2 regions of the Spiribacter curvatus genome follow, and region 1 is predicted to be linked to the other one. Evidence: predicted binding sites of a transcription regulator. Region 1 holds the regulator's gene; the other holds the start of a gene.
The links. Region 1 encodes FNR, which switches genes on or off when oxygen is low (the NO sensors DNR and NnrR bind a similar motif). Its sites were predicted from a motif close to TTGATNTANATCAA; they were not measured.

Region 1 (12,178 bases):
GACCATGGGGCTCGATGCCTATAGCCAGATAAAAGAGACCGAACCCACCATCGATGCCGGACGACAGGTCGATTATGTCGAGTGTGTGACGGCCGCGATCACCCCCCAGGTGCCCAGCGAATACGCCGAGGAGGGCTGGGAGGTGACGCTGTTCGATAGCGGGCAGGCCAATGCCTTTGCACTGCCGGGTGGCAAAATGGGGGTCTACACGGGGCTATTGGAGATTACCGAGAATGCGGATCAGCTGGCCGCGGTGATTGCCCACGAGATCGCCCATGTAATGGCGCAGCACTCCAATGAGCGGATGTCGACTGAGGTTGCCACGGCGCTGGGATTGGGTGCGTTGCAGGTCGCTGCCGGTGACGATCCCGAGCGCCAGCGGGCGATGGCTGCGCTTGGCGTTGGCGCGCAGGTCGGGATTATCCTTCCATTCAGCCGGACCCATGAGTCAGAGGCGGATGAGATCGGGCTGGGGCTGATGGCCGATTCGGGTTTTGATCCCCGCGCCAGCATCCAGCTATGGAAGAATATGAGCCAGACCGCCGGCGAGGCACCGCCGGAGTTTCTGTCTACGCATCCGTCACGCTCGACCCGCATCGAGGATCTGCGATCGGCCATGCCGACCGCGGTTTACCGCTACGAGCAGGCAGTCGCAGCCGGTCGCGAGCCCGATTGCACTAGCTGAATACGATCGTGCGGTTTTGATAGACCAGCGTCTGGCGCTGGAGATGGGCCCAGATACCGCGGGCGAGAACGAGCTTTTCCAGATCCTGCCCCTTGCGCACCAATGCCTTGACTGAATCCCGATGGGTGATCCGGGTCACATCCTGCTCAATGATCGGGCCGGCGTCGAGATCCAGGGTGACGTAGTGACTGGTGGCGCCGATGATCTTCACGCCCCGTGCGTGGGCCGCATGATAGGGTCTGGCGCCGGCGAACGCGGGAAGGAACGAGTGGTGAATGTTGATGATGCGTTGCGGGAAGGCATCGATCAGCGTTGGTCCGACGATCTGCATATAGCGCGCCAGCACCACAAGATCGACCTCATGGCGCGTCAGTAGCTCGACCTCCGCGGCTTCCTGGTCGGCCCGGTTATCGGCGCTGATCGGGAAGCAGTGGAAGGGGATGCCGAACTGCTCGGCCACCGGACGAAGCGTGTCGTGATTACTGATGATCAGCGGGATCTCGACGCGCCACTCACCCGACTGCCAGCGTGACAGCAGGTCATAGAGGCAGTGCGACATTTTCGAGACAAACAGTGCCATCCGCAGAGGACGGGCGTTGTCATGCAGCTGCCAGACCGCCTGAAATGGATCGGCGATGGTGGTCTGAAAGGCCTGTGAAAAAGCCCCGGCATCGAGGGTGAAGCCCTCAAGCTCCCAGCGTACCCGCATGAAAAAGACACCGTCAGCGCGGTCTACATGCTGGTCGAGGTCAACAATATTGGCGCCGTGGCCGGCCAGAAACCGGGTCACGGCCGCCACCACGCCCGGCTGGTCCGGGCAGTGCATGAGCAGCGTGGCTGTGCGCGGATGATCGGCCGCCATCAGCCGGCGAGCCGCCGATACTTGATCCGGTGCGGGTTCATCGCCTCATCACCGAGCCGGCGCCGGCGATCGGCCTCGTATTCCTGGTAGTTACCCTCGAAGAAATTAACCTGGCTGTCGCCCTCGAAGGCAAGAATATGGGTGGCGATCCGGTCGAGGAACCAGCGGTCATGGGAGATCACCATGGCCGATCCGGGGAAGACCAGCAGCGCCTCTTCCAACGCCCGCAGCGTCTCGACGTCGAGGTCATTGGTGGGCTCGTCGAGCAGCAGCAGGTTGCCACCACGCTGCAGCAGCTTGGCGAGATGGACACGGTTGCGCTCCCCCCCGGAGAGCTCGCCGATGCGCTTTTGCTGATCCTGGCCCTTGAAGTTGAAACGCCCGACATAGGCACGGGAGTTCACCTCGTATCGGCCGACCTGAAGGATGTCGTGACCATCGGAAACCTCCTCCCAGACGGTTCGACTGTCATCGAGGTGATCACGGCTCTGATCGACATAGGCAAGATCAACGGTCTCGCCGCGTCGCAGATCACCGGCATCCGGTTCCTCGGCACCGATGATCATGCGGAACAGCGTCGTCTTACCGGCGCCGTTCGGACCAATAATGCCGCAGATGCCGCCAGGGGGCAGCGAGAAGGACAGGTCATCCACCAGCAGGGTGTCGCCGAATCCTTTGCGGATGCCGTTCGCCTCGACCACGACATTACCGAGCCGCGGACCCGGTGGGATATAGATCTCGTTAGTCTCGTTACGCGCCTGGAATTCCTGTGACTGGAGCTCGTCAAACTGCTTCAGTCGGGCCTTGTTCTTCGACTGGCGCCCCTTGGGGTTACTGCGCACCCATTCCAGTTCAGCCTGCATCGCCTTGCGGTGCGCCGCCTGCTCGCGCGCCTCCTGGGCAAGGCGCTTGTCCTTTTGCTCCAGCCACGATGAGTAGTTGCCCTGCCAGGGAATCCCGTGGCCGCGGTCGAGTTCAAGGATCCAGCCCGCGACGTTATCGAGGAAGTAGCGGTCATGGGTGACAGCCACCACGGTCCCCGGGAATTCGGCCAGGAAACGCTCCAGCCAGGCCACCGACTCGGCGTCGAGGTGGTTGGTGGGCTCGTCGAGCAGGAGCATGTCCGGGTTGGAGAGCAGCAGCCGGCACAGGGCGACGCGGCGGCGCTCTCCGCCGGAGAGCTTGTCGACATTGGCCTCCCATGGCGGCAGTCGCAGTGCCTCGGCGGCCTGATCGAGCTTGCGATCCAGATCCCAGGCATCGGCGGCATCAATCTGATCCTGCAGTCTGCCCTGTTCGGCCATCAGGGCCTCGAAGTCGGCATCGGGGTCGGCGAACTGGGCGGAGACCGCGTTGAAGCGATCGATCAGGGCCTTGGTGTCGGCGACGCCCTCTTCGACGTTGCCGCGAACATCCTTCGCCGGGTCGAGCTCGGGTTCCTGGGAGAGATAACCAATATGCGTCCCGGTCTGAGCCCGCGCCTCACCCTCGATCTCGGTGTCGAGTCCGGCCATGATGCGCAGAAGCGTCGATTTGCCTGAGCCATTGAGGCCCAGTACGCCGATCTTTGCACCGGGGAAGAATGATAAAGAGATATCGCGGAGGATATGTTTTTTCGGCGGGACGACCTTGCCCACCTGATTCATTGTGTAGATATATTGTGCCATCGCGTCAGTCTACGAACTCTCGGCCGTTGAGAGAAGCACCCGATCAATGCATGGAACGTGGAATTTCGCTACGATATGCGGTTCTAACCCGTTACCTATCACGACGAGGAAAGGCATGTATTCCACCGACATGACCGTTGCCGGTTTCGATCCGGAGCTGGCCGCCGCCATCGATAAGGAGCGCGACCGGCAGGAGACGCACATCGAGCTCATCGCCTCGGAGAATTACGCCAGCCCGCGGGTGCTGGAGATGCAGGGCAGTGTCCTGACCAACAAGTATGCCGAGGGCTACCCGGGTAAGCGCTACTATGGTGGCTGCCAGTACGTGGACATCGCCGAGAACCTGGCGATCGAGCGGGCGAAGACACTCTTTGGTGCGGCCTACGCCAACGTTCAGCCGCACTCCGGTTCGAGCGCCAATCTGGCGGTGTTCATGGCGCTGGCGAAGCCCGGCGATACCCTGCTTGGCCTGAGCCTCGATCATGGTGGGCATCTCACCCACGGGGCCAAGCCCAATTTCTCGGGGAAGATCTACAGCCCCGTCCAGTATGGCGTGACCTCGGATACCGGTGAGATCGACTATGAGCAGGTCGAGCGGCTGGCGCACGAGCATCAGCCGAAGATCATCGTCGCCGGCTTCTCTGCCTACTCCCGGGTCATCGACTGGTCGCGCTTCCGCGCGATTGCCGATGCAGTGGGTGCGTGGCTGGTTGCGGACATGGCGCATATCGCGGGACTGGTCGCAGCGGGCGTCTACCCGAGTCCGGTGCCGTACGCCGATGCGGTGACGACGACGACTCATAAAAGCCTGCGTGGTCCCCGTGGAGGGCTGATCCTGGCGCGGGAGAATCCCGACGTCACCAAAAAGCTGCAGTCGCTGATTTTCCCGGGTACCCAGGGGGGGCCGCTGATGCATGCAATCGCCGGCAAGGCGGTCGCGTTTCTCGAGGCGCAGGATCCGGGGTTCCGCGGCTACCAGGAACAGGTCATCGCCAATGCCCGGGCGATGGCCGAAACGGTGATGGCGCGTGGCTATGATGTGGTCTCCGGCGGCACGGATAACCACCTCCTTCTGCTGGATCTGGTCAATAAGGGGCTGACCGGCAAGGAGGCGGATGCGGCGCTGGAGGATGCCCATATCACGGTCAACAAGAACACGGTGCCCAATGATCCGCAGTCGCCGTTCGTGACGTCAGGGCTGCGGATCGGCACGCCGGCGATCACCACCCGGGGGTTCCGGGAGGCCGAGAGTCGTGAGCTCGCGGGGTGGATCTGCGATGTGCTGGACCATATGAACGACGAGTCGGTGCGTGACCGCGTCCGCGACCAGGTAACCGACATCTGTCGGCGATTCCCGGTCTACGAAGCCCTGCAGGCCTGAGCGCACGGCATGCGCTGTCCTTTCTGTCAGACGCAGGACACGCGGGTGATCGATTCGCGCCTCGCCAGCGAGGGTGATCAGGTGCGTCGGCGCCGCGAATGTGGCGGCTGCAGTGAGCGCTTCACCACCTATGAGTCCGCGGAGCTGCTGCTGCCGCGGGTCGTCAAGCGTGACGGGACACGCGTGCAGTTCGACGAGCAGCGGCTGCGGAATGGGATGATGCGGGCGCTGGAGAAGCGTCCGGTCGCCACCGAAGCGGTCGAGGCCGCCCTCAGCCGCATTCGCCAGCGCGTGCAGGCTCTCGGGGATGGCGAAGTGAATGCCAGCACCATCGGTGACTGGGTCATGGAAGAGCTCCGCGAGCTCGACGAAGTGGCCTATGTCCGCTTCGCCTCGGTCTATCGCAGTTTCCAGGATGTCAGCGCGTTCCGCGAGGTGATCGAAGGTCTTGAGGATCGCGATGCCCGATTGGCGGATAATGGCTCCTCGTCGTGAGCGACTTCAGTGCCGCCGATCATGCCTGGATGGCCCGAGCGCTGCAGCTCGCCGAACGCGGGCGCTGGACGGCTGACCCGAACCCGCGGGTGGGTTGTGTACTGGTTCGCGATGGGGTGTGCCTCGGCGAGGCATGGCACGTGCGCGCGGGCGAGCCGCATGCCGAGGTGCTTGCGCTACGCGCCGCCGGGGATGACACCGCTGGCGCCACCGCCTATGTCACCCTCGAACCATGCAGCCATTACGGCCGCACACCGCCCTGCGCGGACGCCCTGATCGAGGCGGGTATTGCGCGGGTCGTGGCGGGTGCCTCCGATCCCAATCCGCGCGTGTCGGGGTGCGGCCTCGATCGCCTGCGTGCCTCCGGTGTGGCGGTGGCCGTTGGCCTGATGGCTGCCGAGAGCGAACGGCTCAACGCGGGTTTCTTTCGGCGCATGCGGGTTGGCCGACCCTATGTCCGCGCCAAACTCGCCGCCAGTGTGGATGGCCGAACAGCGATGGCGTCCGGTGAAAGCCGCTGGATCACTGGTGCGGACGCCCGCCGCGATGTCCACCGCTGGCGGGCGGGTAGTGGCGCGATCGTCACCGGTGTGGACACCGTCATCGCCGATGATCCGGCGCTCACCGTCCGCGACGTGGACGGCGACTTCGTGGCGCCGCGGCGGATTGTGGTCGATACCGATCTGCGCACGCCACCGGATGCCGGGCTTCTCGCCGATGAGCGCGGTGTCGTGCTGGTCCATGGCGGAACCATGCCGGCGCGCGAGGCCGATCGGATCCACGCCGGTGCTGAGCTATGGCAGGTCGCACTGGGGGCGGATGGTCATGTCAGCCCGAAGGCTGTCCTCGAGGCCCTGGCCAGTGCCGATATCAATGAGGTGTGGCTCGAGGCTGGCTCACGACTCGCGGGGGCTTGGCTGCAGGCTGGTCTGGTCGATGAGCTGATGATCTATGTGGCCCCTCATGTGATGGGGCATCAGGGTCAACCGCTACTGACATTGCCGGGGCTTGATGCAATGAGCGATCGCATCGCGTTGAAGTGGCTGGACACCCGGCGGGTGGGTCATGATCTGCGACTGACGATGGCCATGCGCGACGACGCAGAGGAAGGGTAAATGTTTACAGGCATCATTCAGGCCGTGGGCACGCTACGGGAAAGCCGAGAGACAGGGGCCGACCGGCGCATGCGCTTTGCGGTCGACGGGCTTGATCTGACCGCGTTGCAGATCGGCGACAGCATGGCGGTCAATGGCTGCTGTCTGACGGCGGTGGAGATCGACGCCGATGGGTTTGCGGCGGACGTATCCGTCGAGAGCCTGGAGCGCACCACACTTGGGCGGCTGAAGACCGGCGACCGCGTCAATCTGGAGCCGGCCCTGACACTGTCCACGCCGCTTGGTGGTCATCTGGTCAGCGGCCATATCGACGGTGTCGGTGAGGTGGTCTCGCGGACGCCGGATGGACGCTCGGAGCGCTGGCGCTTTCGAGCACCGGCGGCGATCGCGCACTACATTGCCGAGAAGGGCTCGATCGCCATCGAGGGGATCAGTCTCACGGTCAATGGCGTCGACGGTGCCGAGTTCGATGTCAATATCGTCCCGCATACCTCGGCGGTCACAACGTTCGGGGCCTATCAGGCGGGACAGCCGGTCAACCTCGAAGTCGATCTGCTGGCGCGCTACCTCGAGCGCCTGCTGCAGGGCAGCGGGGCGGCATCCACTGGCGGGGTCAGCGAGGCCCTGCTGCGGCGTAATGGGTTTCTGAGGGACTAGTCATGGCGTTCAACAGCATCGATGAAATCGTTGCCGATATCAGTGCCGGCCGCATGGTGCTGATGCTCGATGATGAGGATCGCGAGAACGAGGGTGATCTGCTGATGGCCGCTTCGATGGTGCGGCCGGATGATGTCAATTTCATGGCGCGCTACGGGCGCGGGCTGATCTGCCTGACCCTCAGTCGCGAGCGCTGTGAGCAGTTGCGGCTGCCGTTGATGGTGACCGGCTCAAGCGATCATCAGGGGACGCAGTTCACCCTTAGCATCGAAGCCGCGCAGGGGGTCACCACAGGGATTTCAGCGGCTGATCGGGCGCGTACGATCCAGACAGCGGTGGCACCTCAGGCAAAGCCCGAGGACATCGTCCAGCCTGGGCATATCTTTCCGCTCATGGCCCAGCCCGGGGGCGTGCTCACGCGGGCCGGGCATACCGAGGCGGGCTGCGATCTGGCGCGTCTGGCGGGCTTTGAACCGGCGGCAGTGATTGTCGAAGTGCTGAATGAGGATGGCACCATGGCCCGCCGCGATGACCTGGTGGAGTTCGCGCAGGCGCATGGCATCAAGATTGGTACGGTTGCCGATCTGATTGCCTACCGGATTCATAATGAGCGCACGGTCGAGCGTGTCGCCGACTGTGAATTGCCCACGGAACATGGGCGTTTCCACCTCTACGCGTATCAGGACGTGGTGGATGGGGCGCTGCATTTCGCGCTACTGCGGGGGCAGACCGATCCGGAAGAGCCGGCGCTGGTGCGGGTGCAGATTGAGAACACCCTCTCGGATCTGTTCGGCGCGATCGCGCCTGACCAGACCTGGTCGCTGCGTCAGTCGCTCGATGAAATCGCCGGCAGTCGCAGTGATCCGGCCTGCCTGCTCATGCTGCGCAGTGCCAGCGACCGGTCGGAGGTGCTGACACGGATGCGCGAATTCCAGGTGCTCTCGCAGAGCGGCGAGATCACTCCCGAGCCACGGCCGGTTACAGACGAGAGCGAAGCGCTTCGGACCTACGGGGTCGGTGCGCAGATCCTCACTGATCTGGGGATCCGGCGGATGCGCGTTCTCTCCTCGCCGAAAATCATGTATGGGCTGTCCGGCTTCGGCATGGAGGTCGTGGACTATGTCCAGACCGCGGACGAGTGCGGTACTTCCACATAGCGAAGCGGTTTGCAGTCGGCGTGCGGCGGTATACGCTTGCGTCCCCGGATAAAAACAATGGAATCAGCATGAAGACCCTCGAAGGCGATTTCACGGCCAGCAACGCGCGGATTGCGCTGGTGGCTACCCGATTCAATGACTTTATCGTCGACTCTCTGGTGAGCGGTGCGCGCGACACCCTGGTACGCCACGGGGTTGACGATGCATCGCTGACCCTGGTCCGTGCGCCCGGCTCGTGGGAATTGCCGCTGGTCACCGATCGCCTCGCGCGGTCTGGTCACTACGACGGGATCGTGGCGCTTGGTTGTGTCATCCGCGGCGGTACGCCTCATTTCGAGTACGTGGCCAGTGAATGCACCAAGGGTCTGGGGCAGGTGAGCCAGCAGCGGGACATCCCGGTGTCCTTCGGTGTACTGACCACCGACAGCATCGAGCAGGCCATTGAGCGTGCGGGCACAAAGGCCGGTAACAAGGGCGCTGAGGCCGCGATGGCAATGCTCGAGATGGTCAGCCTGCTGCGTAAACTGTGAGTCGTCCGAAGGCGAATCGACCGCGGGCGAGGGCGCGTCGACGCATCCTCCAGGCCCTTTACCAGTGGCAGATGACCGGTAGTGAGCCGGCGGATGTCCAGCGTCAGTTCTTCAGCGAACATCGCCTCGGGCGTATGGATCTGGATTACTTCACTGAAGTGTTCCGCGGAGTGACCGAGCAGGTGGAATCGCTTGACGCGGCCTTTGATGGTTATCTGGATCGTCCTGCCGCCAACCTCGATCCCGTGGAACTGGCATTGCTGCGCCTGGGCAGCTACGAGCTTCGGGAGCGGCTCGAGGTGCCCTATCGAGTCTGCATCGATCAGGCCGTGGAACTCGCCAAGGGGTTCGGCGCTGAGCAGAGCCATAAATACATCAATGGTGTGCTCGATCGTGTCGCCCGCGATCAACCGCTGAGAGCGGAGGAGCGCAAGCGCCGCCGGCGCTGAGCGGTACAGCCATGGCCGAGCGCTCGGAGTTCGCGCTGATCAGGCACTATCTCAGTCATCTCGGCGCGAACCGGCGCGATGTCACGCTGGGCGTTGGTGACGACGCGGCCGTGGTGGTGGCACAGGGTCAATCGTTGCTCATGGCCCTCGATACCCTCGTTGACGGCGTGCATTTCCCGAGTGACCTGAGTGCGTACTGGGTCGGTCATCGTGCGCTTGCCGTCAACCTCAGCGATATCGCCGCCATGGGCGGCGAGCCATGCTGGGCGTTACTGAGCCTGACCCTGCCGGATGTCGATGAGGCCTGGGTGTCGGCCTTCGCCGATGGTCTCGGCGCGTTAGCGGCACGCCACGGAGTGGCTGTGGTGGGTGGCGATGTCACCCGTGGTCCGCTCAGCATCAGTGTTCAGATAACCGGTCGGGCACCTGCCACGCCGCTGCGCCGGGATGGAGCCCGTGACGGTGACCGGGTCTGGGTATCAGGACACCCCGGTGATGCGATGGGCGGCCTGAGCGTCTGGCAGAGTGCAGTCCACCGCCATCAGGCGCGCTGGCGGGGACTGCGACGCGCCTTCCTCGCTCCGCAGCCACGCGTGGCACTGGGGCAGGCCCTGACGGGAATCGCCACAGCGGCGATCGATATTTCCGATGGGCTGGCGGCCGATGCCGGCCATATTGCCGATCGCAGTGACGTGGCGATCGATCTGTCGACGCTCGCCTGCCGCCCTTCCTCCCGGCTTCGCCAGTGGCTTGGCGAGGCGCCGGCGGTGGATGCACAGCTCGGCGGTGGCGATGACTACGAGCTATGCTTTACGGCCCCCGCAAGCGCCGACGACGCCGTATTATCCGCCGCACGACGCAGCCGGACACCGGTCCGCCGCATTGGCGGTGTGGGCATCGGCGCGGGCATGACCTGCGATGGTCATCCGATTGCTGATGCGGCCACTGGATATCGCCATTTCGAGCGCTGATAGGCTGTGGCAACGACGATTAGCCGGGTGTAGCATCTTCCTCATGGGCAAAGTGAGTATCCAGTATGTTTGATCGGGTTGACAGCTCGGTAACCCGACAGCAGCAGACCTGCACCGGCTGTAGCCTGAGCCAGCTCTGCCTGCCGGTGTCTCTGGACGACGCGGATATCGGCATGCTTGATGGTATCGTCCAGCATCAGCCCGTCCTGCAGCGCGGTGCCCATCTCTATCAGGAAGGTAACGCGTTCCGCGCGCTGTACGCGGTCCGTGCCGGGTCGCTCAAGACCTACACGACGACCGAGTCCGGTGATCAGCAGGTGACGGGCTTCCATCTGCCCGGTGAGCTGGTCGGGCTGAATGCCATCAATCGCTGGACCCATCCGTGCTCTGCGGTGTCCCTCGAGACCACCAGTGTCTGTGAGCTGCCTTTCGAACAGCTCGAGCATCTTGCGGCCGATATCCCTGGGCTGCAGCGCCAGCTGCTGCGGTTGATGTCACGCGAGATCGCTGACGACCAGGACATGCTCCTGACAATGGCGCGCAGGAATGCTGACGAGCGTCTGGCCATTCTGCTCCTCAGCCTCTCCGAGCGGTTTGGTCAACGGGGACTGTCGGCGACCCGTTTCCGACTCTCCATGGCGCGGGGTGATCTGGGTAACTATCTGGGTCTCGCCCCGGAGACGATGAGCCGGATTTTCCGGCGATTTCAGGATCAGGGCTGGATCCGCGCCGAGGGCCGCGAAGTAGAGCTGCTGGCTGTGGACGCGCTTGAGTCGCTGGCGGGGCGATCGGCCAGCGACTCCCAGAAGGCGGGCTGAGCAGCGCGGGTTACATCATTCCCGTCTGAAGCTTGGCCGCCTCCGACATCATCTCGAAGCTCCACGGCGGGTCGAAGACGATCTCCACGCTGACGGCCTCGATGGTGGGGATCTGCTTGACCTTCTCGCGAACATCGTAGGCAAGGATGTCCCCCATGCCGCAGCCCGGCGCCGTCAGCGTCATGTCAATCTCCACCGACCGCGTGCCGTCATCGTTGAGGGTGACATCGCAGCGGTAGACGAGTCCCAGCTCGACCACATTGATGGGGATCTCGGGATCAAAGCAGCGCCGCATCTGGTCCCAGACCAGCTGTTCGACATCGTCGGCGGAGGCATTCTCCGGTAACTCCGGCGCCGGCTCGGGATCCTTGCCGATGGCATCGGCATCCTTGCCATCCACGCGGAACAGATTGCCCTGGATATAGACGGTATAACTGCCGCCAAGGGCCTGCGTGATCATGCCTTCGGCACCCTGGGGGATGATGCCGTTATCACCCGCCGGAATCAGTGCTGCTTCGCAGTCACGCTCGAAAATCACCGGCTCATTACTCTGCATCGCCATCTCCCGATCGCATTACCTTTACTGCGCTTGAGGATACCACTGCTCGTGACGCTGTCCGACCCAGGAGGAAATCGTTTTCCAGTTCGCGTATTGTGAATGATGAATTAATTAGCCAGGAGGCTGTGTCATGAATGACAACGTCCACCATCTCTCCCCGCTGCTGCGCCAGTCCAGTGACATTCTGGTCGAGCGCGCGCAAGGGATGTACGTCTACGCCGAGGATGGCAGCAAGTACATGGACTTCGCGTCGGGCATCGGCGTGTTGAGCACCGGCCACTGCCACCCCCGCGTGGTGGAGGCGGCGAAGGATCAGATCGATCGGGTCGTGCACGCCCAGTACGCGATCATGAAACATCAGCCGATTCTGGATCTCTCCGATCGCCTCGTTGAGCTGCTGCCTGACTCCATCGACAGCGTGTTCTTCTCCAACGCGGGCACGGAGGCGGTCGAGGCCTCGATCCGTCTGGCCCGTCAGGCGACCGGCAAGCCCAATATCATTGCCTTCAGGGGCTGTTTCCATGGTCGGACCATGGGGTCGCTGGCCACCACCAGCTCGAGCGCGGCCGTCCGTCAGGGCGTCCAGCCGTTGATGGGTGGGGTGGTGACGGCGCCGTTCCCGGATACCAACTGGTATGGCATCAGCGAGGATGAAGCGGCGGATTTCGCGCTGCGCGAACTCGATTACATCCTGCAGGTCCAGAGCGTGCCCATGGAGACTGCGGCGATGCTCATCGAACCCATTCAGGGTGAGGCGGGTTACATCCCCGGCAACACCAAGTTCATGCAGGGCCTGCAAGAGCGCTGTAACAAGCATGGCATCCTCTTGATC
Region 2 (12,178 bases), 660 kb from region 1:
CCCGCACCCCCATCACCGCCGGCACTCCCAGCGCCCGGGCGAGGATGGCGATATGCGAGTTCGCCGATCCACCGGCACTGACCACGCCGGCGAGCCTGTCGGTGGGGATTTCCACCAGCTGCGAGGCGCTCACTTCCTCGCCCACCAGGATCGTCTGCTCGGGGAGCGTTTGATCCTGTTCCTCGAGCGCCAGCAGCCGGGTCAGCAGCCGCCGGCCGACATCGCGCAGGTCGCTGGCCCGTTCACGCAGATAGGCATCATCCATCGCCTCGAACCGCCGGCTGTGCTCGGCGATCGTCAACCGTACGGCGAACGGCGCCCAGTGGCCGTCGCGGATGTGCGCATGCACCCGCTCGCGGAGGCTGTCCCCATCGAGCATCTGCAGATAGACATCGAAGAGCTGCTGTTCGGCCGCCGGGACCTGGCCCTCCATCCTCGCCGCCAGTGCGCGGATATCCTCTCGGGCCGCCGTCAGCGCCGCGGCGAAGGCGGCGGCCTCGGCGTCCGCATCGCGGACCCGGCGATCGGGGATGCTCTCGAGGTTGGCGGCACCGGTCATGACGTGCCCCTCGCCGATCGCGAGGCCGCTGGCCCCCCCGATACCATCCAGCCCCAGTGGTCCACCCCGCGCCACCTCGGCGCCATCGGTCAGTTCACCCCGGACACGGGCATGCGCCATCACGCCGGCCAGCTGCGCGGCCATGGTCACCAGAAACGCGACTTCGGCATCGGTGAAGCGCTCGCGCGCCTGGCGCTGGACCACCAGCACGCCCAGCCGTGATTGGTAGTGAATGACCGGCACCCCGAGGAATGAGTGAAAGCGCTCCTCACCGGTCTCGGGGAAATAACGGAAGCGGGGGTGGCGATCGGCGTCGTTGAGGTTGATGGATTCCTCGCGCTGCGCCACCAGGCCGACCAGTCCCTCCGTGAGCGGCAGCCGCACCTGACCCACCGCATCGACGTTCAGCCCGCGCGTCGCCATGAGCCGCAGGTGTTCGCCGTCGCCCTCGAGCAGATAGACCGAACAGACATCGCCCTCTGTGGCCTCGGCCACCCGCTCGACGATGATCTCCAGCGCCTCGCGGAAATCGCTCGCGGCATTGACCGACTGGACAATGCGATGGAGCGTTTCCAGCACCGCCGCTACCGCCCCTGGCCGGGCTGCGGGATGGCGGGCGGCCGCCCGGTCCCCGGATTCACGGGCCGTCGCGGCGGCCCCTCGGGGAAGAGCACCGGCGCGAGCTCGTCCAGCGCCTGGGCGTACACCTCGCGCTTGAATGAGACGATCTCCTCGAGCGGATACCAGTACGGCACCCAGCTCCAGGTATCGAACTCCGGCGCCGGTGTCGCATCGAGGCGGACCCGCGTGTCGGCCGTCCGCAGCCGGAGCAGAAACCAGACCTGCTTCTGACCGATGCAGGTGGGGCGTTGCCGGCGACGGATCAGATGCCGCGGCAGGCGGTAGTGGAGCCAGCCCCGCGTGGCGCCCAGCACCGCCACGTCCGAGGGCGCCAGCCCCACCTCTTCATTGAGCTCGCGGTAGAGCGCTGCCTCCGGGCTTTCGTTGCGCTGGATCCCGCCCTGAGGGAACTGCCAGGCATCCTGACCCACGCGGCGCGCCCACAGCAGCTCGCCGGCGGCATTGGCCAGAATCATCCCAACATTTGGACGAAACCCTTTTTTATCAATCACTTACTGCACCAAAAGAAGAATTCTATTGCGGGTTATTCTTCCACATAGGAGAATCAGGCGGCAATGCGAAAGCGGGAATGATGCGTGCAGCTGGCGATTTTCGACCTCGACAACACCCTCCTGGACGGCGACAGCGACTACCTCTGGGGACAGCACCTGATGGAACAGGGTGCCGTGCCGCGGGCCCGGTTCGAGCGGGACAACCAGCGTTTCATGCGCGACTACGAGGCCGGTCGGCTCGACATTGATGCCTTCCTGCGCTTTGCCCTCCAGCCACTGGCCGAGACACCCGAGCCGACACTGCGTGAGTGGCGGCGCGCCTTCATCGATCGGCATATCCGGCCGCGCATCCTCCCGGCCGCTCAGGCGCTGGTCGAGCATCACCGCCGGCGCGGCCATGCCTTGATGATCATCACCGCCACCAACCGCTTTGTCACCGAGCCCATTGCCGAGCTGTTCGATATCCCGATCCTCCTCGCCACCGAGCCCGAGCGGGGCGCGTCAGGGTTCACCGGTCGCCATCGCGGCATTCCCACCTTCCGTGAGGGCAAGATCAAAGCGCTGCAGACCTGGCTCGACGCTCAGGAAGCCGCTTTCGAGACGGTCCATTTCTACAGCGACTCGCGCAACGACCTGCCCTTGCTCGAGCATGTCGACCGGCCCGTCGCCATCGATCCGGACGCCATCCTTGAAGCGGCCGCTCACGAGCGCCACTGGCCGGTGCTCACGCTCCGCGCGGGTGATACCCCGCAGCCACTCAGTTGACGAGGAGATCCACAGGATGCATCGCCACTGCCTCTCTGCCGGCCGTCGGATCATCGCCGGCCTCCTGTTCGCCGGCCTGGCCGGTGCCGCCCACGCGGACATCGTGATCGAGGATGCCTGGGCCCGTGCCACACCACCCGGTTTCGACAAGGGCGCCGTCTATTTCGAGCTCCGCAACGATGGCCCGCGCAGCGATGCGCTCGTCGGGGTGAGCACCGACCGGGCCAGCCGCGCCGAGCTGCACCGGACCCTCGAGGACGGCGGCAACAGCCGCATGGTGCACACCCCCCGGGTATCAATCCCGGCAGCGGGCCAGGTCCTATTCGAACCCGGCGGCCGTCATGTCATGATGATGGGCATCGAATCGGCCCTCACCGAGGGCGAGACGTTCGTCATCGAGCTCGAGACCGAGGACGCCGGCCCGCTGGCCGTGACGGTCGATGTCCTGGCACCCACGGCGATGGCCGCCGACTAGATGACCCGCGAGAACCGCCGTTCGGCACGACCCGCTGTCAGATAGGCATCGAACGGCATCGCGACATTGCGCAGGAACAACCGCCCCCGCTCGGTGACCTGCAGCGAGGCATGATCCATGGTCAACAGGCCATCGACCGCCAACGGCTCGAGCTCGACCAGCGCGTCCCGGAAATAGTCGGTGAACTCGATCGGGTGACGCGCCTCGATGGCCGCATAGTCGACCCGCCCCCGGCACATCACCGCCTGGATGACATCCCGGCGCAGACAATCATCCGCCGTGAGCGCCACACCCCGCCAGATCGGTAGCTCGCCGGCACTCACGGCGGCATCATGGCCCGCCGGATCGCGGACATTCTGGCTGAATGCATCCCCGATCTGGCCGATCGACGAGGCGCCCAGCCCGATCAGGTCAAGATCGGGCCGTGTGGCATAGCCCTGGAAGTTGCGGTGCAATGTGCCCTCATCGGCGGCCGCCGCGAGCGCATCGCCCGGCAGTGCGAAATGATCCATACCGATGTAGTGATAGCCCTCGCGCGAGAGGCGCTGCATGGCCTCGATCAGCAGCGTCAGCTTCATCTCCGCCGCGGGCAGACTGGCATCCGGGATCTGGCGCTGGATGCGGAACATCTGCGGCATATGCGCATAGTTATAGAGCGCGATCCGGTCCGGCCGCATGGTCATCACCGCATCCAGGGTCTGCGACAGGCGCTCGGGGGTCTGTAGCGGCAGCCCGTACATCAGATCAAGATTGATCGAGTGGAAGCCTTGATGCCGCGCCTCCTCGACAATATCCGCGGTCGCCTGAACGCCCTGGACGCGGTTGATCGCCTTCTGCACATCGGCGTCGAAATCCTGCACCCCCAGACTCAGGCGGTTGAAGCCCAGGGCGGCGAGATTGCGGATGCGCTCACGGTCGACCGTGCGCGGATCGACCTCAATGGAGAATTCGCGCCGGGCCGGCGCCGCCATCGGAAAACGCTGGGCGATGGCATCGATCAGTGTCGCCAGATCCCCATCGGAGAGATAGGTCGGCGTGCCACCGCCCAGGTGCAGCTGCTCCACCGGCCGGTCGTCCGCGAACAGCGCCGCCTGCAGGTCGAGCTCGTCGATCAGGCGGGCGAGATAATCGCTCGCCCGGCGGTAGTTGGCGGTGATCACCTTGTTACAGGCGCAGTAGAAACACACCGTCCGGCAGAACGGCACATGCACATAGAGTGACAGCGGCCGCGGGATCGGATCGTCGTTACTCCAGGCGACGCGTTCCCGATAGCGCCCGGCATCAAACGCCTCGGTGAACTGGGCGGCCGTGGGATAGGAGGTGTAACGCGGGCCCGTGACGTCGTAACGGCGCAGCAGGGTCCGATCGAGAAGTAGACGGTCGGCCATCAGCGTGTCGCTCCAATGGTGATCATTCGTGGCATCATAGGCGCTCAGGCGCCGCGACGGATTGATCTGGGTCAGTCCGATGCACAGTCGGCGGAGGATTGCGTTGAGGCACGATGATGAACAGAAGACACCGGCGCCCACCGGCCTGCGGGCACGGCTGATACGGCGTGCCTGGCTGGCACTGGCGCTGTTTTTTATCGGCCTGGGCAGCGTCGGTGCGATCCTGCCACTGCTGCCAACCACGCCCTTTCTGCTGCTCGCCGCCATGTGCGCGTCGCGCAGCTCACCGGCGCTGCATGCCTGGCTCTACAGCCATCCCCGCTTCGGCCCCCTGCTACGCGACTGGCGCGATCACCGGGCCATCCGCCCACGCGCCAAGGTCACGGCGCTGGTACTGGTGGCGCTCAGCTGGGGATGGATGTGGATCAGTGTGGAACCGCTCTACGCCCGCCTGTCGGCGAGTGCGGTGATGGCCGGGGTGGTCACCTTTCTGGCGACCCGGCCCCATGGCCCTAGGCCGTAGTCGACGCGGCCACGACGAACAGCCCCACCACGCAGGCGAAGGCAGTGGTCCAGAGGAGACTGCGCAGGGTCGGCCGATCGCCGATATAGGCGGCGCCATAACCGAGCCGCAACACGACGAACGCCACTGCCAGGGCGTCGATCCAGCCCTGGGCGCCGCCGACCTGATGGGCAATGAGGACCGCCGCCGCGAACGGCGGGAACGCCTCGAAGGTATTGAGCTGTGCCCAGTGGGCGCGCTGACGCCAGCCGCTGAGGCCGGCCAGCCATTCCCGTGGCCGGGCGTTGTCGAACCGCCCCTGTGACTTCGCCAGTCCGGCGAATACGAACGGCATCACCATCGCCGCCAGAACGGCCCAGTAAGCGATCGTCATCCATCCCCTCCGCGCCGTTGCAGATCCACGGCTCGATAGCCGATATCGGTGCGCATGAACCGTCCCGGCCAATGCACGTCATTGGCCAGCTCGTAGGCGGCTGTCTGCGCGGCGACGATGTCGCGGCCGAGGGCACAGGCGCAGAGCACCCGGCCGCCCGCGGTCACCGGCCGCCCCTGTGGGTCGGTCGCGGTACCGGCATGGAAGAGCTTGCGGTCATCGCGGTCGGCCCCGGTCAGGCCCTCGATGACATCGCCGCGCTCGTAACCCGCCGGGTAGCCTGCCGCCGCCAGCACCACGCCCAGACAGGGGCGTGGATCCCAGGCCACCGTCTGCGCGTCAAGGGTGCCCGTCAGGGCGGCCTCGAACAGCGTGACCGGGTCACTCGCCAGTCGCATGAGAATGGGCTGGGTCTCGGGATCACCGAGACGGACGTTGAACTCGAGCACCCGCGGCTCGCCCCCGGCATCGATCATCAGCCCGGCGTAGAGGAATCCCTTGAAGCCACGACCCTCGGCCACCAGACCTTCCACCGTGGGCCGGATCACCGACTCGAGGATGCGCGCATGCACCGCATCGGTGACCACCGGTGCCGGTGAATAGGCCCCCATGCCACCGGTATTGGGCCCCTGATCACCGGCGTCACGGGCCTTGTGGTCCTGCGAACTGGCGAGCGGCAGCACGGTTTCGCCATCCACCAGGGCGATGAAACTCGCCTCCTCGCCGGTGAGGAAGTCCTCCACCACGATCCGCTCGCCGGCCGCCCCGAACGCCCCATCGAGCATATCCGCCGCCGCGGCCAGCGCCTCGTCGACGCTCCGGGCGATGGTCACGCCCTTGCCCGCCGCAAGGCCATCGGCCTTGATCACCAGCGGTGCGCCGCGCTCGCGGATATAGGCCTGTGCCGGTGCCAGCGCCTCGAAGGTCTGGTAATCGGCGCTGGGAATGTGGTGGCGGGCGAAGAACGCCTTGGCGAACGCCTTCGAGGCCTCCAGCTCCGCCGCCGCCTGATGCGGCCCCAGACAGGCCAGACCGGCGGCCTCGAAGGCATCGACGACCCCCGCGGCCAGCGGCGCCTCGGGGCCGATGACCGTCATGTCCACCGCCAGCGCCCGGGCGCGCTCGATCAGCCCGGGGATGTCATCGACGCCGACGTCGACGTTGCTCACCCCGTCCTCAAGCGCGGTACCGGCGTTCCCCGGGGCGACATAGACATGCCCGCTGCGCGGCGACTGCGCCAGCCGCCAGGCCATGGCATGCTCGCGGCCGCCGTTTCCCACCACCAGGATCCTCATCTCGCCTGCCCCCATCGCTCGCTCAGTGCCGGAAGTGGCGCATGCCGGTGAACAGCATGGCAATGCCGTGCTCGTCCGCCGCCGCGATCACCTCGTCGTCGCGCCGTGAGCCGCCGGGCTGGATGATCGCCCGCACACCGGCGGCCGCCGCCTGATCGATACCATCGCGGAACGGAAAGAACGCATCCGAGGCAAGGACCGAGCCGGTCAGGTCGAGGCCGGCGGCCTCTGCCTTGCCCACGCCGATTCGGGCGCTGTCGACCCGGCTCATCTGACCGGCGCCGACGCCCAGCGTCCGACCGTCGCGGCCGTAGACGATGGCATTGGATTTGACGAATTTCGCCACCCGCCAGACGAAATCCAGGTCCGCCCGCAGGGCATCGGTCACCGGCTCACGGGTCACGCAGTGCAGCCCCGCATCGCCGGTCAGCGGGATATCCTGATCCTGCACCAGCAGTCCGCCGCCCAGCGGCTGCAGCCGCCACCCCGTCGGCGTCACCGGCCCGTCAGCGATCGTCAGCACGCGGACATTGGCCTTGGCCGCAGTGACCGCCAGGGCCTCCTCGCTGACCGCCGGCGCGAGGATCACCTCAACGAACTGCCGCTCGACGATGGCGCGGGCGGTATCGGCATCCAGCGGCCGGTTGAAGGCGATGATCCCGCCGAACGCGGAGGCGGGATCGGTGGCGAAGGCGGCGTCATAGGCCGCCGGCAGGCCGTCGGCCACGGCGACGCCACAGGGGTTGGCATGCTTGACGATGACACAGGCCGGGGCATCGAACGCGCCGGCGCAGGCCCAGGCGGCGTCGGCATCGGCGAGGTTGTTATAGGAAAGCGCCTTACCCTGGCGCTGGTCATAATGGGCGAAGCTGCCGGGCGCGGCCTGCGGGTCGCGATAGAATGCCGCCGCCTGATGCGGGTTCTCGCCATAGCGAAGCTCGGCGGCCTTCCGCCAGTGACGGTTGAGTTGACCGGGAAACGCCGAGACCGTGCCATCGGCCCCCCGGGCCGAGAGGTAGTCGCTGATCGCCGCGTCATACCGGGCGACGTGGTTGAACGCCGCCACCGCCAGCTCAAACCGCTGACCGGCATCAAGGCCCCCGTGACGCTCGAGCGCATCGATCACCGCCGGGTACTGATCGGGCGCGGTCACCACCCCGACCCCGTCAAGGTTCTTCGCCGCCGCGCGCAGCATCGCCGGCCCACCGATATCGATATGCTCGATGGCGTCGGCAAGCGTGCAGTCCGGCCGCGCCACCGCCTGCTCGAAGGGATAGAGATTGACCACCAGCAGATCGATGGGCGGGATCGCCTGCTCGGCCATCACGGCGTCATCCTCGCCGCGCCGGCCCAGCAGTCCGCCATGGATACGTGGATGAAGGGTCTTGACGCGTCCGGCCATGATCTCGGGGAAACCGGTGTGCTCGCTGACCTCGATCACCGGGATACCGGCTTCATCGAGCAGCCGGGCGGTGCCACCGGTGGAGAGGATCTCGACCCCCCGGTCGGCCAGCGCGCGTGCAAGGGCCTCGACCCCGGTCTTGTCTGAAACACTGATCAGGGCCCGCCGCAGTGGCGGGATTGTGGGGGCAGCCGTCATGAATGGACTCCGTCGCGTTCAGTCTTCGAGGCCGTACTGGCGTAGTTTCTTGCGCAGTGTCCCGCGATTGATCCCCAGGGCCGCCGCCGCCCGGGTCTGATTGCCGGCGCACTCGCGCATGACCACCTCCAGCAACGGTGCCTCGGCCTGCTCAATCACCATCCGGTGGAGGTCATGGCTCGCCTGCCCGTCGAGGTGCTGGAAATAGGCGGTCACCGTATCGTGCACACAGGCACGGATAGGGCCGACGCTGGCGCGCTCCGGCGCGGACTCATCTTCCATGGGGTGATTCCTTCGCGGGAAAGCCGAAATCATAAACGCAACACCCGGCCCGTTAAAGCGGCGCGCGTCGACCATCGAGCCGGACCCACTCGCCGGACGCCACCGGCGCGGCGAACTGGCAGGCGGGTTCATAGGCCGCCCGTACCGAATCGGCCTGACCCGCCAGGAGCCCGGCCAGGGTCAGCCGGCCGCCGGACGCCAGCGCCGGCGTGAGTCGTGGCGCCAGATCCTGCAGGATGCCGGCGAGGATATTGGCCAGCACACGATCGGCCACCGGCAGCACGGCCTCGGCATCCGCCACCTCGAGTCGGTCCGCGACTCCGTTGCGCTCGGCATTGTCACGGCTCGCGACCAGCGCCTGCGGATCGTTGTCCACTGCCAGCACGCGGGCCGCTCCCAGACGCAGCGCGGCGATCGCCAGCAGCCCCGAGCCGCAGCCGTAGTCGATCACCGTCTCCCCCAGCGGCGGATCCGCGGCCAGCGCCGCGAGGCAGAGCGTGGTACTGGGATGGGTGCCGGTGCCAAAGGCAAGCCCCGGGTCGAGGCGGATATTCACCGCATCGGGCTCGGGGGCATCCATGCCCCAGGGCACCACCCAGAGCGATCCGCCGAAGCACTGCGGCTGGAAATGCTCGAGCCAGGCCCGCTCCCAGGGCTGATCCGCGATCTCGGTGGCGTGCCAGTCCGGTGGCTCGCCACCGAGGGCCTCCGCCACCGCCGCGCGGATCGCGGCGCGATCACAATCCGCCGGGAACAGCGCCTCGACCCGCAGCTGGTCCCAGAGCCGGGTCTCGCCGGGTGGCGGCTCGAGGACCGCGGTGCTGCCGGGCGCCTCGGCCCAGGTGATCGCCTCGGCCCCGGCCGCTTCGAGGACGGCCTCCAGGGTGTCCGCCCGGGCCGCCTCGACCGCGAATGCGACCTGGTGGGCGGGCATGGTCAGCGGTTTTCGCCGGGCTGCCAGAGGACGTCGCCACCGGCGTCGCGGTTGGCATCGCGGGCGAGGACGAAGAGATAGTCCGAGAGCCGGTTGAGATAACCCAGCACATGCTCGTTGATGGGCGTTGTCACCGCCAGCGCCGCGGTATCCCGCTCGGCCCGACGGGCCACCGTCCGGGCATGGTGCAGGTGGGCGGCCGCCGGGCTGCCGGCCGGCAGCACGAACGAGCGCAGGGTGTCGAGGTTGGCGTTGACGCGATCGATCTCCGCCTCCAGCCATTCGGTCTGGGCCGCCACCACGCGCAGTGGCTCGAACGGCGGATCGTCCTGCTCCGGCGTACACAGATCGGCGCCGACATCGAACAGATCATTCTGGATGCGCGTCAGCGCCGCCTCCAGGTCACCGCCGGCATGCAGCCGGCAGATCCCCAGCAGGGCATTGAGCTCGTCAACGGTGCCATAGGCGGTGACCCGCGGATCGGTCTTCGCGACCCGGCTGCCATCGCCGAGGCCGGTCTGACCGGTATCACCGGTGCGTGTGTAGATGCGCGTGAGCTTGACCATGCCGCTCAGCCGCCGAAACGCTTGATCGAGTCATTGATCTCGGCCACAGCGGCGTCATAGCCCTTCCAGCCGTTCACCCTGACCCACTTGCCGGGCTCGAGGTCCTTGTAGCGCTCGAAGAAGTGACCGATCTGCTCGAGCAGCAGCGGCGGCAGGTCATCGGGACCATTGACCCGATCATAGATGGGCGTGAGCTTGCTGATCGGCACACACAGGAGCTTGGCATCCTCACCGCCCTCGTCGGCCATCTCGAGCACACCCACGGGGCGGCAGCGGATCACCGAGCCGACCGCGAGGGGAAACGGGGTGACCACCAGCGCATCGAGTGGATCACCATCGCCGCAGAGGGTGTCGGGGATATAGCCGTAGTTGGCCGGATAGCGCATCGACGTGCCCATGAAGCGGTCGACCATGATGGCGCCGGAGTCCTTGTCCACCTCGTATTTGATGGGATCGGCGTTGGCCGGGATCTCGATGATGATGTTGATGTCGTCCGGCAGATTCTTGCCGGCGTCGATGCCCTCGTAGGCCATGGAAACCTCCTGATGTCGATGTGCTGAATGGCGGGGAGTATACGCGGCGGTCCGGCTCGGGTCAGTCCCTGAACGGCGGGCACCGGGGCGCCACGCGCTCACCCCGCAGACGCGCGTATTCGGGCAGGCCATCGCGATAGGGCGGGTAGTCCTCGCCGGCGATCAGCGGGCGTAGGTAGCGCAGCGCCGCCTCGGTGACGAACAGTCCCTCGGCATCGATGTACGACGCCGGCATCTTCGCCTCGCGGTTGGCCACCGCCTCCAGTGGCACCTGACCGACATGCCAGCGATAGGGCGATCCGGACTCGCGCACGACCGTCGGCATCACCGCGTTGTGCCCGGCGAGCGCGAGCTCCACGGCGGCGCGCCCGAGGGCATGGGCCTGTTCCACATCCGTGGCCGAGGCGATATGGCGGGCGGCCCGCTGCAGATAATCGGCGATCGCGTAGTGATACTTGTAACCCAGGCGATCCCGCACCATCGAGGCGACCGCCGGCGCGACGCCGCCAAGCTGGGCGTGGCCGAAGGCATCGCGCGTGCCCTGGTCGGCGACGAACTGGCCATCGGCGGTCCGCAGCCCCTCGGAGACCACGACGACGCAGTAGCCGATCCGCTCGACACAGGCCTGTACCCGATCCAGAAAGCGCTGTTCATCCAGCGCCACCTCGGGCAGCAGGATGACATGGGGCGGGGCGTCCTCCCGGTCCTGCGCCAGGGCCGAGGCGGCGGCGATCCAGCCGGCATGCCGGCCCATGGTCTCGAGGATGAACACCCGGGTGGAGGTCTCGGCCATGGAGGCGACGTCCAGCCCGGCCTCGCGGGTCGCCACCGCGATGTACTTCGCCACCGAGCCAAAGCCCGGGCAGGTGTCCGTCACCGGCAGGTCATTATCAACGGTCTTGGGCACCCCGATGCAGGTGATCGGATAGCCCATCGCCTCGCCGAGCTGCGAGACCTTCTGGGCGGTGTCCTGGGAATCGCCGCCGCCGTTGTAGAAGAAATAACCGATGTCATGGGCCCGGAACACCTCGATCAGGCGCTCGTACTCGGCACGGTTTTCCTCCAGCCCCTTGAGCTTGTAGCGCGCGGAGCCGAATGCCCCGGCAGGCGTGTAGCGCAGCGCGGCGATGGTCTGCGCCGACTCGTGGGCGGTGTCAATGAGCTGTTCGTGGAGCGCGCCGAGAATGCCGTTGACCCCGGCATAGACGGTCCCGATGGCCTCGGGATGCTCGCGGGCGGCCTCGATGACGCCGGCGGCACTGGCATTGATCACCGCCGTCACCCCCCCGGACTGGGCGTAAAAGGCATTTCTCGCAGGCATGTGCACTCCCCCTGTGTCCTGATCAGCGGGGGGAGTCTATCAACTCCGCGCCTTCTCAGCCTCCAGCAGATAGTCGCGGGTGAGCGGCACCGCCGTCGGATCACGCGCGAGCTGTAAGTGGAAGACCGCCAGGCCGCGATAGTGGAAGGCCATTTCGCTGACCGCCAGATAGAACTCCCACAGACGGCAGAATCGCTCGCCCTTCTCCGCGGCGATATCCCCACGCACCGCCTGGAAGCGCTGGAACCACTCGGCGAGGGTCAGCGCATAGTGCTGGCGGAGCACTTCGATATCGGTGGTCGCAAGCCCCTGACGCTCAATGGCCGGTGTCACTTCGGACAACGATGGGATATAGCCACCCGGGAAGATGTAGCGCCTGATCCAGGGATTGGTGACGGCCGGCCGACCCAGCCGGCCGATGGTATGAATGA

Region 2: the regulator FNR is predicted to act here: its motif matches at 4,382-4,395, upstream of hemN (oxygen-independent coproporphyrinogen III oxidase).

What each region holds. Positions count from the first base shown of each region.
Region 1 covers NC_022664.1:483,458-495,635, forward strand. The annotation lists gene SPICUR_RS02395 (M48 family metallopeptidase) at 1-685, shown strand, start outside; gene purU (formyltetrahydrofolate deformylase) at 678-1,547, opposite strand; gene ettA (energy-dependent translational throttle protein EttA) at 1,547-3,214, opposite strand; gene glyA (serine hydroxymethyltransferase) at 3,330-4,595, shown strand; gene nrdR (transcriptional regulator NrdR) at 4,605-5,090, shown strand; gene ribD (bifunctional diaminohydroxyphosphoribosylaminopyrimidine deaminase/5-amino-6-(5-phosphoribosylamino)uracil reductase RibD) at 5,087-6,205, shown strand; gene SPICUR_RS02425 (riboflavin synthase) at 6,206-6,862, shown strand; gene SPICUR_RS02430 (bifunctional 3,4-dihydroxy-2-butanone-4-phosphate synthase/GTP cyclohydrolase II) at 6,865-8,019, shown strand; gene ribH (6,7-dimethyl-8-ribityllumazine synthase) at 8,088-8,549, shown strand; gene nusB (transcription antitermination factor NusB) at 8,546-8,998, shown strand; gene thiL (thiamine-phosphate kinase) at 9,010-9,969, shown strand; gene fnr (fumarate/nitrate reduction transcriptional regulator Fnr) at 10,035-10,787, shown strand; gene sufT (putative Fe-S cluster assembly protein SufT) at 10,798-11,349, opposite strand; gene SPICUR_RS02460 (aspartate aminotransferase family protein) at 11,477-12,178, shown strand, end outside.
Region 2 covers NC_022664.1:1,753,581-1,765,758, forward strand. The annotation lists gene ptsP (phosphoenolpyruvate--protein phosphotransferase) at 1-1,138, opposite strand, end outside; gene SPICUR_RS08595 (RNA pyrophosphohydrolase) at 1,144-1,692, opposite strand; gene SPICUR_RS08600 (histidinol-phosphatase) at 1,777-2,457, shown strand; gene SPICUR_RS08605 (copper chaperone PCu(A)C) at 2,474-2,932, shown strand; gene hemN (oxygen-independent coproporphyrinogen III oxidase) at 2,929-4,320, opposite strand; gene SPICUR_RS08615 (YbaN family protein) at 4,424-4,843, shown strand; gene SPICUR_RS08620 (MAPEG family protein) at 4,833-5,216, opposite strand; gene purD (phosphoribosylamine--glycine ligase) at 5,213-6,511, opposite strand; gene purH (bifunctional phosphoribosylaminoimidazolecarboxamide formyltransferase/IMP cyclohydrolase) at 6,534-8,111, opposite strand; gene SPICUR_RS08635 (helix-turn-helix domain-containing protein) at 8,130-8,393, opposite strand; gene prmA (50S ribosomal protein L11 methyltransferase) at 8,446-9,327, opposite strand; gene SPICUR_RS08645 (cob(I)yrinic acid a,c-diamide adenosyltransferase) at 9,330-9,893, opposite strand; gene ppa (inorganic diphosphatase) at 9,899-10,426, opposite strand; gene SPICUR_RS08655 (6-phosphofructokinase) at 10,488-11,747, opposite strand; gene SPICUR_RS08660 (SAM-dependent methyltransferase) at 11,787-12,178, opposite strand, start outside.